4 regions of the Pseudoalteromonas sp. SW0106-04 genome follow, and region 3 is predicted to be linked to each of the others. Evidence: predicted binding sites of a transcription regulator. Region 3 holds the regulator's gene; each other region holds the start of a gene.
What was found. Region 3 encodes LexA, which represses DNA repair genes until DNA is damaged. Its sites were predicted from a motif close to TACTGTATNNNNATACAGTA; they were not measured.
Positions count from the first base shown of each region.

Region 1: the regulator LexA is predicted to act here: its motif matches at 1,151-1,170, upstream of W04_RS13345 (YebG family protein).
Region 2: the regulator LexA is predicted to act here: its motif matches at 1,483-1,502, upstream of ruvC (crossover junction endodeoxyribonuclease RuvC).
Region 4: the regulator LexA is predicted to act here: its motif matches at 1,519-1,538, upstream of uvrD (DNA helicase II).

Region 1 is NZ_BCAI01000011.1:107,851-111,000, reverse strand. Features, by position in the region: gene dsbB (disulfide bond formation protein DsbB) at 1-340, shown strand, start outside; gene W04_RS19120 (DUF6170 family protein) at 337-639, shown strand; gene W04_RS13350 (ComEA family DNA-binding protein) at 675-971, opposite strand; gene W04_RS13345 (YebG family protein) at 1,187-1,498, shown strand; gene W04_RS13340 (amino acid aminotransferase) at 1,555-2,748, opposite strand; gene W04_RS13335 (GAF domain-containing protein) at 2,777-3,150, opposite strand, start outside.
Region 2 is NZ_BCAI01000009.1:55,136-58,285, forward strand. Features, by position in the region: gene ruvB (Holliday junction branch migration DNA helicase RuvB) at 1-286, opposite strand, end outside; gene ruvA (Holliday junction branch migration protein RuvA) at 300-920, opposite strand; gene ruvC (crossover junction endodeoxyribonuclease RuvC) at 923-1,444, opposite strand; gene aspS (aspartate--tRNA ligase) at 1,556-3,150, opposite strand, start outside.
Region 3 is NZ_BCAI01000002.1:415,661-418,810, forward strand. Features, by position in the region: gene coxB (cytochrome c oxidase subunit II) at 1-900, opposite strand, end outside; gene lexA (transcriptional repressor LexA) at 1,219-1,836, opposite strand; gene W04_RS04625 (HNH endonuclease family protein) at 2,056-2,805, shown strand; gene W04_RS04630 (STAS/SEC14 domain-containing protein) at 2,871-3,150, shown strand, end outside.
Region 4 is NZ_BCAI01000023.1:33,168-36,317, reverse strand. Features, by position in the region: gene uvrD (DNA helicase II) at 1-1,454, opposite strand, end outside; gene W04_RS18060 (GNAT family N-acetyltransferase) at 1,657-1,992, opposite strand; gene W04_RS18055 (HAD-IA family hydrolase) at 2,011-2,703, opposite strand; gene xerC (tyrosine recombinase XerC) at 2,706-3,150, opposite strand, start outside.

The sequences.
Region 1 (3,150 bases), on a different contig from region 3:
TATTAATCCACAAAACGTGTATTTACGCCTAGTGGCGCTGGCGAGTTGGCTGGTTGCCAGTATTTGGGGTTTCTTGCTCGCCAAAGAGCATATCATGATGCAAACCACCACAGATCCGTTTGCCTTCGTATGCGAGTTTGAACCTAACTTCCCAAGCTTTATGCCTTTACACGAGTGGCTGCCGAGCTTTTTTGCTGCTACCGGTGATTGTGGCAACATTGATTGGCAATTTATGGGGTTATCAATGCCTGGGTGGATGCAGGTGATCTTTGCGGTGATGGCAGTCGTTGCAATTATCATTACCTTAAGCAGCTTTTTTTATAAACCTAAGGCTTCATGATTTACTTTCTTCCCAGTCAAATTCCGAAACTCAAGTCGCTCAGTCACAATGAGCGACTTGCTATAGTAACGGATTCATTAAACAGGCTATCAGCGCAGCGCCGAGTCATGCTCAATATTATTAAACTGCTGCTGATCACCCCACTATTTCTGCTGCTGGTGCGCTTTGAAGGCTGGCACATGTTGCCATGGCTGCTCTTAGCCGGCATCGCCTATCCTATTATTGTGCTCCCAGTGCGCCATGCATTCGCGCTGTTTCACCTTGATGAAGCCATCGCCGCACATAAAAAGGGCAACTAAACGTTGCCCTTTGGTTTATCAGCAATACTTTGCCACTATCTTACCTTCACCAATTCCCGAATTTGCGCCAACGTACTTGCACCAATACCTGGCACGGCGTCTAGCTCATCAACACTGCGGAAATTGCCTTGCACCTGACGATACTCGATGATGGCGGCTGCTTTAGTGGGGCCAATGCCCGGCAGCGATTGTAGCTGTGCTTCGGATGCTTGATTAATGTCAAGTTTGGCTGGGGTTACCTGCTCACTCGCTTGTTGAGGTGCCTCAGCAGCGACCACCGCTGGGGTAAGTACAAGCGCACAGGTGGTGTAGAGTGCGGTTAGTAGCTTCATGCTTCTCTCCTTAGAAGTTAAAGTAAAAGTCCTTGTTACTTCAACAGTAAATAAAGAATAATTACTGAGATGTGTCAAATAAAACTAACGATAAAATCGTGCTTTTTGTGGTAAAAATGCTTAACCCTTTAAAAGGAATAATTAAAACCCTTGACGGGCGAATCGCCAACCACTACCCTTACTGTATAAAAAAACAGTACCCTTGAGGAGAAGCCATGGCTGTTGTAACTAAATACGTTGTAGAACGAGACGGAGTCGAGCGCATGACCTTTACTAGCAAAAAAGAAGCCGATGCCTATGATAAGATGCTCGATATTGCCGAAAGCTTAGAAGAGTTATTAGGCGGCGTTGATGTTCCCTTAAGTGAGCAACAAGTAGAAAGCCTGTCGTTGGAAATAGCAAAACAAAAAGACGACTTTATGCACGTACTTAAAGGTACCAAGCCTGCAGCAAAGGCCACAAAAAAAGCCAGCAAAGAGCCAAGTGATAAGGAAAATGTTACCGAGCTCAAAGCCAAAGAGGCGTAAAGCTATTTCTTAGACATAAAAAAAGCCAGCATTGCTGGCTTTTTTTATCATTCGCGTTACTTAGTAACCGCTGCAACGGCATCGGCAAAGTAATCGATATTATCTTTGCTTACCCCTGCCACATTTACACGGCTAGAACCGACAATGTAGATTGAGTACTCTTTTTGTAGGCGTTCGATCTGTTCTTTGTTAATCCCTAGGAAAGAGAACATACCGTGCTGGCGTTCAATAAATGAGAAGTCCATGCCTTCGCATTTGTCGTTTAACTTATCCTTAAGCAATGAACGCAAACCATTGATACGAGAGCGCATGTCATCAAGCTCTTGGTGCCACATCGCAGTTAGCTCGTCGCTACTAAGAATAGTATTAACAATATCCGCACCGTGTGCCGGCGGCATAGAGTAAATACTGCGTACCACACTGAGCATCACTGAATTAGCAATATCAGCGGTGGCTTGATCTTTTGAGATCACCGAACAGGCACCAATACGCTCACGGTATAAGCCGAAATTTTTCGAACATGACGAACAAATGATTAGCTCATCTACCTGCGAGGCCAAATGGCGTAAACCCGCAGCATCCTCATCCAAACTCGTACCAAAACCTTGATAGGCGATATCAACCAGTACTGTAAAGCCTTGAACTTTAGCGATTTCAGCTACTTTTTGCCACTGCGCAAAATTCAAGTCCATGCCGCTTGGGTTGTGACAACATGCATGTAACAGCACCACATCACCCGCAGGCACTTGGCTGAGCGTGTTCACCATGTCATCAAATAACAAACCTTTGTTATCATAGTCATAGTAAGGGTACTCTTTCACATTCAGGCCAGCCGCTTCAAATAGGCTAATGTGGTTGGCCCATGTTGGCGTAGTCACCCACACCGTGGCTTGCTCATTACAACGCTTAATGAACTCGGCCGCCACCCGTAACGAACCCGTGCCCCCTGGAGCCTGAGCTGTACGCACACGGTCCGCTAGCAAAGCCGGGTGAGCACCGCCAAGTAGCAGTTGCTCCATTTTCTGACAATATTCCAAATTACCGGCCAGCCCAATGTATGACTTAGTGGTTTCATTGGCGAGACGAAACTCTTCAGCCTTTTTTACGGCCTTCAATACAGGGGTTTGCCCTTGCTCGTCTTTGTATACGCCAACACCTAGGTCGATTTTTTTGTCATTGGTGTCGGCTTTAAACGCAGCCATAAGCCCAAGAATTGGATCTGTCGGTAAAGGTTTTAATTGTGAGAACATGGAACTCTCTTTATTATCTCAGGTTAGGTTAGTCCTGACGGCTGGTTGGTAAGTGCTCGCTAATCTCTAAACACGCAGCTATTAGCAACGCAACCTGATCAGGGGTAAAAAACTCGTCGGTAAATGCTTCAGCATCAATAATGCCCACTACTTTACCTGTCTCGTCATAAAGCGGCAAGCAGCTTTCTGCTTTCACTTTGGGGTCACATGTATAGTATTCGCCACCGTTGGCAACATAGTCTTCCACATCATTTATCACCCGAGCAACCCCGCTGAGTGTAACCTGCACATTATTGCTGGTTGTTGCAAAGTCAGGGTTAATAGGAAAAAGAGGGCGACTAGGTGCGCCGTAATAAGCTAGCTTAAGTAGCTGTGGCTGACCTTCAATATGTTGACTTTGAT
Region 2 (3,150 bases), on a different contig from region 3:
CGCCGGCTTTTTCCAACACCGGACCGGAAGTCGTTTTAATACTCACATTGAGTTCATTAGCAACAATATTGGCTAACGTGGTTTTACCTAACCCAGGGGGACCAAATATAAGGAGATGATCTAAGGCCTCGCTACGTGAGCGTGCAGCCTCGATAAAAATATCCATCTGCTGTTTAACATGAGGTTGGCCGTGATAGTCGGCCAATAACTTAGGCCGAATGGCTCTATCGACCACATCTTCATTACCCTGTACCTCTGGCTCAATCAGCCGATCCGCTTCTATCATGATGGTATCTCTGTTATAGCATCGCTTTGAGCGCTTGCTTAATCATTTCTTCGGAGGCCATGCCTGGCTTCGCAACTGCTTTTACCGACTTCACTGCCTGAGCATTTTTATAACCCAGAGCCTCAAGTGCGGCAACCGCATCGTCTTGGGCATTACTCGCGACCAAAGTATCGCCATTGGGCGCATCTATTGGTGCCAAATCAGTGTGAGGGGTAAATAAGTCAGGACCCCAATCTTTAAGCCTGTCTTTCATTTCTAACACTAACCGCTCTGCGGTTTTTTTGCCAACGCCAGGAAGCTTTACTAAGGTGCTTGCATCGCCATGATGAACGCAATGGATAAATTGCTCTGCCGACATCCCCGATAAAATACCTAGGCCTAATTTAGGCCCTACCCCATTGGCTTTTAATAATTCACGAAACAGGGCGCGTTCGTTTTTGGTGTTAAACCCAAATAACAGCTGCGCATCCTCTCGCACCACAAAGTGGGTATACAAGGTGACCTGTTCGCCACACTCGGGAAGTGCATAAAAGCAACTCATGGGGAGGTTGATTTCATAGCCAATGCCCGCTGCTTCCACTAACACCTCAGGGGGCTGCTTCTCAACCAACAATCCTCTAATTCGTCCTATCATTGTTACCTCAAGCGTCCGCGCACGGTTTTACGTGCTTGACCGGACAGTTTTATTAAGTTTTGTTGTGAGTGGCCATGACACATAGCAATAGCCAAGGCGTCGGCGGCATCTGCTTGCGGCGTGGCTGGCAGTTTCAAGATATGCTTCACCATGTGTTGTACCTGTGCCTTTTCCGCAGAGCCTCGCCCAACCACTGCTTGTTTCACTTGCCGCGCGGAGTATTCTGACACGTCAATATCGGCCAAGGTCGCGGCAACAATGGCTGCGCCCCGAGCTTGTCCTAGCTTTAATGCCGAATCAGGATTGTGGGCCATAAACACTTGCTCTATGGCAAACGCGGTAGGGTTAAATTGCTCAATGAGTTGGCTGACGCCTTGGAAAATCATTTTTAGACGCAACGGGAAAGCGTTGTCACCTAGCTTAATACAGCCACTGCCCAAGTAATGGAACTTATGCCCTTGCTGCTGCACGACACCATAGCCGGTAAAGCGCGAGCCGGGGTCAATTCCCAAAATTATACTCACCCACTGACCTTATTATTATTCTCGCTTATGGAAATGGTAACTGTATGTATGACCAGTGTAAAGCTGAAGCATAAAAAAAGCGGCCTGAGCCGCTTCTTTTATCGCTATCGCTTATTCGCTTTGTTCACTCTCAGAGACAGTCACTCCGATACCCAGCTCTTGCAGAGCATCGGGATTTGCCACACTCGGGGCATCGGTCATCAAACAAGATGCTTGCGTCGTTTTCGGGAAGGCAATGACATCACGAATATTGTCTGTACCACAAAGCAACATCACTAGACGGTCAAGGCCGAACGCCAAGCCTGCGTGCGGCGGTGTACCATACTTCAACGCATCGAGTAGGAAACCGAACTTATCTTGTTGCTCTTGCTCATTGATCCCCAATACGCGGAACGCTGCTTGTTGCATCGCATTATTGTGGATACGCACCGAACCACCACCCACTTCGTAACCATTAAGAACCATGTCGTAGGCATCAGACAGCGTACCGGCAGGGTTCGCTTCCAGCTCCTCTGGGCTGACATCTTTTGGCGCAGTAAATGGGTGGTGAACAGCATGTAGATTGCCTTCATCGTCTTCTTCAAACATCGGGAAGTCTACGACCCACAATGGCGCCCATTTAGTTAAATCAGTTAGCTCAAGGTCTAAACCAATTTTCAAGCGCAGCGCACCCATGGCTTCATTGACCACATTGCGTGAGTCGGCACCAAATAAAATGATATCGCCAGTTTGCGCATTGGTGCGTTCAAGTAAGGCGGTGATCACCTCTTCGTTCAAGAATTTAGCAATCGGTGATTGCACGCCTTCCACACCCGCGTTGCGGTCATTGACCTTCATCCAGGCTAAACCTTTAGCGCCATAGATGCCGATAAATTTGGTGTACTCATCAATTTGCTTGCGTGATAACGACGCACCGCCTGGCACGCTAAGTACGGCTACGCGGCCTTTTTCATCATTAGCAGGGCCAGAGAACACTTTAAACTCAACGTCTTTAACCAAATCAGCAACGTCAATAAGCTCCATCGGGTTACGTAGGTCAGGCTTGTCTGAACCAAAACGACGCATGGCTTCGCTATAGGCCATTACTGGGAACTCGCCTAAGTCAACATTCAGCAACTCTTGCCACATATCACGGATCAGCTTTTCAGTGACACCGCGAACTTGGTCTGAACTCATAAATGAGGTTTCGATATCGATTTGCGTGAACTCTGGCTGGCGGTCGGCACGCAAATCTTCATCACGGAAACATTTAACGATTTGGTAGTAACGATCAAAACCAGACATCATCAACAGTTGTTTAAACAGCTGTGGCGACTGCGGCAGTGCATAGAAGCTGCCATGATGCACACGGCTTGGCACAAGGTAGTCACGTGCTCCTTCAGGAGTCGCTTTGGTCAGTACCGGCGTTTCAATATCGAGGAAGTCATTGCAATCAAGGAAGCGGCGAACAAAACTTGTGGCTTTGGCACGCAACTTAATGCGGTCGCTCATCTCTAAGCGGCGAAGATCCAAGTAACGGTACTTTAGACGGCGCTCTTCGGAGTTTTGCTGGTTAAAATCCAGTGGGAGAGCGTCGCTGCGGTTAATGATCTCAAGGCCAGTACCCAGAATTTCCACTTCCCCTGTGCTCATGTCTTTGTTGACTTGGCTGTCAGGGCGAGCGCGGACTACCCCTTTGACTTGTACACAGAATTCTTGGCGAAGTT
Region 3 (3,150 bases):
AGGTAAACCAAGCCCCGTAGGCTGGTGACAGGCTGCACAGCGAGTGATATACACTTGCTCGCCCGATGCCATAAGCTCATCTTCTGAGAGGATTTGTTCTAGCAGCTCAGCATCAGCCTGCGCCTGAGCTTGCTTCGCTTGTTTCTGCTCTGCCAGCCAAGCGTCAAACTCTTCAGGGGGTTTTGCTTCTACGACCACCGGCATAAAGCCGTGGTCTTTGCCGCATAACTCGGCGCACTGGCCGCGATACGTACCCGGTTCGTTTACGCGCGTCCAAGCTTCGTTGATAAACCCAGGGTTAGCGTCTTTCTTTACTGCAAAATCGGGCACCCACCAAGAGTGAATGACGTCATCCGAGGTCATTAAAAAACGTACTTTTTGATTAGTGGGAATGACCAAGGGTTTATCTACTTCGAGGAGGTAATTGTCGCCCTTATTTTGCGCATTTTTGATTTGCTCTTGAGGCGTTGACAGCAGTGAGTAAAAGCCCACATCGTGGCCCATATACTCGTAGTGCCATTTCCATTGTGAACCAGTCACCTTAATGGTGATATCGGCCTTTGATGTATCCTCCATAGCAATCAGGGTTTTGGTGGCCGGAACAGCCATGGCTATGAGAATAACAAATGGAATCGCTGTCCAAAGTATTTCTACTTTGGTGCTTTCATGAAAGGTAGCGGGGGTGACCCCTTTTGACTTGCGGTGTTTGAGCAGCGCCCAAAACATCACCGCGAAAACAACTACACCAATCACACAGCATATAATAAATATGGTCATGTGTAGTTGGTAAACATTTTCGCTAATGTCAGTTACCCCTTGGCGCAAGTTGTACTTGCTATTCGCGGACACCAATTGAGGGAATAACAGACATAGCAACATGAGGGAGCTCAGCTTCTTCATGTGTACCATCTCCTTATTGTTGCGCAATGCAAGGAAGAGGCGGTTACAGCTTAATACCCAATCTTCGTTATTATTATGCTTTTACCAGTCGACAACTTTGACCCTAAATAAACTGTTGAAAAACCGACCAGCAAAGCCTGTAATATAACCAATTAGTCAAAGATTGAGCTAATAGCAAGTTAATACACTATTTTTGTTTACGTTTTATTAATAAATTAACAGGGAGATTCAAACTGTTAGAAAGCGCTGTGGCTAAGGAGGGAACGTGGGGAAAGCCCCTAATAACCGACCTATTAGAGGCAAAATAAGTAAATTTAATTACATCCAGTCGGCGTTTCGGATCACACCTACAGCTAAGCCTTCAATATTAAAGGATTCGTTTTCTAAATCGACTTCAATGGGTGTGAATTCTTCATTCTCTGCATGCAGCAGAACCTTACGCCCAGCTTTTTCTAAGCGCTTCACGGTGACATCTTCATCAACCCGCGCGACCACCACTTGGCCGTTTTCAGCCACCTGAGTGCGATGTACCGCTAATAAGTCGCCATCCATGATGCCGATGTCTTTCATACTCATGCCATTTACGCGCAGCAAGTAATCTGCAGCAGGCTTGAACAGCAGTGGGTCTATCTGGCAGTGACTCTCTATATGCTGTTGGGCAAGAATAGGCTCGCCCGCAGCAACGCGGCCAATTAAAGGCAGGCCCAATTGTTCGGGTTCTTCTTCCTCGACCAATTGAATACCTCGACTCGCGCCAGGCTTCATTTTAATTACGCCTTTCTTAGCTAACGCCTTAAGATGTTCTTCTGCGGCGTTAGCACTGCGAAACCCTAGTGTTTGTGCAATTTCTGCACGCGTCGGCGGCATGCCGGTATCTTTAATAAAGACTTTAATCAGCTCAAGAATTTGCGATTGGCGTTTAGTTAATGGGCGCATACAACTGGGTTTCCATACAGTACATTTAACTGTGAGTATATACAGTTAAATGAAAATCGCAAATAAAATCAGGGAATTTGCTGTCCGTTGCAACCTTAATTAATACAACTTCGCTTTTGTTCACATGCAACCTCACCTCACACTCATAAAGTGATAAGTGACGAATGCGCGACAATGCTTTAAAGTAGCGCTGTTTTAGTCATATTATTAAGCAGTTAGATGACTCGCCAAGGTGTATTTTCAGCGTTCCTTTTATTTATTTCGGCACTGACGATAGGTGCGTGCAAAGCCGATATGGTCAAGATGTCGCGCAGCGGCCTTTGTCACCCTGAAGACTCTGCTCATTATCAACGCACTCAATCTTTCACTCCCTATGCGAACTTAGAAAGCTGTTTAGCTGACGGTGGACGTTTACCAAAGAACTACACTAAACAAACATCAGAAAATAGTTATCATCGGGATAACTGGCCACATTGGTTAGACATCGATCACGACTGCCAAGACGCCCGTGCTGAAGTGCTGATTGCCCAATCACACACTAATGTAAGCTACACCACCCAGGCGCGCTGCACCGTCACCAGCGGTCAGTGGCATGACCCTTATTCGGGGCAGATACTACGCAATGACGATGACTTAGATATAGACCATATTGTGCCGCTTAAATTTGCCTATGAACACGGTGCTGCCACTTGGAGTCGTTCGCAAAAGGCACAATTTGCCAACGATATGGAGAATTTGCTTGCTGTTGATGATGGCCTAAATCGTAGCAAAGGCGCAAAAGGTCCTTGGCAATGGTTGCCGCCGCATCAAGATTATCGTTGTCAGTACATTCAGCGCTTTAATTACATTATGAGCAAGTATGACCTTCGCTACTCGCAAAACGAAAAAGACCAAGTTCAGAGTTTGCTGCAAAACTGCGTGGGTGAAACTTTAAACCTCAGCGCACTGCCCTCAACCGTGCACCAATAACCAACCGTTTGAAAGTAAATATTCTATATTGATAGAGCATCCAATGAACTCGTTGGCGAGGATATATGCTCAATATCACTATAAACGAAACACACAATACTGCCCTACTCGAACCACAAGGCCAGCTGACAGCAGAAGACTTTGCAGCAGCAGTGCGTATTATCGACCCTTACATTGAACAGCATGCAAAGCTACATGCCCTCATTATTGCTACTGAACACTTTCCGGGGTGGGACTCATTTGCCGCGTTACTCTCTCATCTGCAATTTGTGCGTGACCATCATCAAAAGGTGAACAAAGTAGCCATTGCCACCAATTCGTTGCTTGGTGACTTTGCCCAGCACC
Region 4 (3,150 bases), on a different contig from region 3:
TTCTCTATGGTGTATTTTGCCTGCTCCGCAAGGGTCAACTCAGCAATACGCTGCTCCACACCCTCAACCAACTCAATAAAGCGATTGACTGCTGTGGCGGCGCGACCAGACAAATGTTTCTGCTCTAAGATAGCCTTGGCGGCATACCATAACGGCAGCGACTCGGCTCGGGCACAGTCACGAATATGACTGAGCGTTTTATCGCCAATGCCTCGAGTTGGGGTGTTGATCACACGCTCAAAGGCGGCATCATCTTGACGATTACTCACCAGGCGCAAATAACATAATGCATCTTTGATTTCTTGGCGTTCGAAGAAGCGCATGCCGCCGTAAATACGGTACTTTAACCCCTCTTGTAACAAGGCTTCCTCTAAGACTCGAGATTGCGCATTGTTACGGTAAAGAATTGCCGTATCGGTTAGTGCATTGCCCGCATCCATCCAGGTTTTTATTTTGCCAACAATAAAGCGCGCTTCATCTAGCTCATTAAAAGCAGCATAAATGGAAATAGGCTCGCCTTGATTGCCGTCGGTCCACAGATTTTTACCCATGCGTTCTGCGTTATTCTCAATTAGAGAATTCGCCGCTTTCAAGATGGTGGCAGTCGAGCGGTAATTTTGTTCAAGACGAATGGTTTCGGCGTCGAAGTCGTCTAAAAAGCGTTTGATATTCTCGATACGGGCACCACGCCAGCCATAGATACTTTGATCATCATCGCCGACAATCATCATGCTGTTGGTATCGCCTGCGATCAGTGCTAGCCAGCGGTATTGAATGGTATTGGTATCTTGAAACTCGTCCACCAGAATATGCGCAAAGCGTTGTTGATAATGGCGCAGCAGAGTGGGGTTTTGCTGGAGTACCTCGTAGCAGCGCAGCAGTATTTCTGCAAAATCGACCAGTCCGGCGCGATCGCAAGCCTCTTGGTAAGCTGAGTATACACGCAGCAATAGCTGCTCGTTGACATCATAAGCTTGAATGTCACCGGGGCGCAGGCCCTCATCTTTTTTGGCGCTGATATACCACGCAAGGTGTTTGGCTGGCCACTTCTTCTCATCAATATTCATGGCCTTGAGTAAGCGGCGGATCATTCGCTGTTGATCATCGCTATCAAGGATTTGAAAAGACTCAGGCAGCTTGGCTTCGCGGTGATGGGCGCGCAAAATACGGTGTGCCAAGCCGTGGAATGTGCCTACCCACATCCCGCCAACGGAGCCTTGAATGGTCTGCTCGACACGAGCACGCATCTCTTTTGCGGCTTTGTTGGTAAAGGTTACGGCGAAGATGCTAAAAGGCGAGGCCCCTTCAACTTGAGTAAGCCAAGCGATGCGGTGCACCAAGACTCGGGTTTTGCCCGAGCCAGCTCCTGCTAATACCAGCATATTTTGCAACGGCGCTGCTACCGCCTCGCGTTGCTTGTCGTTTAAGCCATCAAGTAATTCAGATACATCCATCGCCGCTTTCCACCTGTCATAATTGCCACCAGTATAACAAGAGTTCCAGCTTGGCTAAATAGAATACTGTTTTTATAACCAGTGCGCTGTCTCTTTGTCATGAGCTATGGTGTTGCAGGCCCGACACTGGCATTTGATGGCTTTATAGCAGCTTGCTAAATACAATCTTAGTATCGGCATCAATTAGGCTGTTGGCAGTGAGTTATAGGTACTGGTGCTTTGCTAACATGGCACGCATAGCGCTAAAGCACAGCATGCTCTTAACTTGAATTTCTTGATAGCCATGGGCTTTGGCCCAGTGCTCTTGATATTGCAGCAGCGCACTGGCTACCCCTTGAGAGCGATAACTGGGCACCACGCTGCCAAGCCAGCTATAAAAACACTGTGGTGATAACGCAAAGCCCAGTTTAAAACCAATAATATGATGTTGCTGATAAGCTACGAGAGCAACCAAAGGAGCCGCCGCGATTCTTCGCTCATAGTGAGCCAGGCTGGCCCCAGTGGCAAGCTCTGGAATACGACCTGAGCTGTTAAACACTCAGACAAACTAACCTGTTTAAGTAAGAATCTCGAGCTCATGGATATCGCTAATCTCCATATCCGCTAGCCCCTTGTATTGGTAGCTAATCGCTTGGTTATTGAGCCATACACTTTTGCAACCAGCATTATTAGCGCCTTGTACATCGGTGTCTAAGCTATCGCCGATATGGATTATTTGCTGCGGTGTGACCGCCATTGCTTGCGCTGCTTTGTGGTAAAGGTCGCTGTAGGGTTTTGCACGACCGTCCGGGCCGGCCATAAACACGGCATCAAACTGGCCATGAAGATTAAAGCGGGTGACATCGACATTACCGTTGGTGATGGCTATCAGGCGAAAGCGTTGGCGCAAAGCGTCCAATAACGCTAGAACACTGTCGGCAACAACAATGTCACTACGGGCCTCGGCAAACGCCCGATAGGCATGTTCAGCATGGCTGCTATCAACGTCCATGTGAATCATGGCATGAGTAAGTGCTTGCTTACGTAGGGCGGTAACATCATGTGCTAATGCTGGCTGCTGCATTAACGCTTGTTCGCGACAGTATTGCCAAAAATCAGCTTCTTGCTCGCGCCATTGCGGCAATGTTTGTAAGTAATCATGTTGCGCCTGCAGTGCAGCCTTAATGACCGGATGATTGTTATACAGCGTGTCATCCAAATCAAAACTGAGCACTTTGGCTTGCTCTAAGGCGCGATTAAATCGAATCATAGTTACTTCTGTTTTTTGGCTCTAGGGTGGGTATTATCATACACCTTAGCAAGATGTTGAAAGTCCAAATGGGTATAAACCTGAGTGGCGGACAAGCTGCTGTGTCCAAGTAACTCTTGCACCGCGCGCAAATCACCACTGGACTCAAGCACATGCGAAGCAAAAGAGTGGCGTAGTTTGTGTGGGTGTACCTGTGCACTAATCCCTTGTTTGACGCCCCATTCACGCATGCGCTCACGCACGTGACGAGCAGAAATGCGCAACTTGCGCTGTGATAAAAATAGCGCATCAGAGTCTTGGCCGATCAGCGCTGGGCGTATTTTTAGCCACGAGTTTAATGCGCTAATAGCTTGGCGGCCCACAGGAACAATACGCTCTTTACGGCCTTTACCTAGGACCCGAACTTCTCCGCCACGCACGTCTATATCGGTTACATTTAAGCTCACC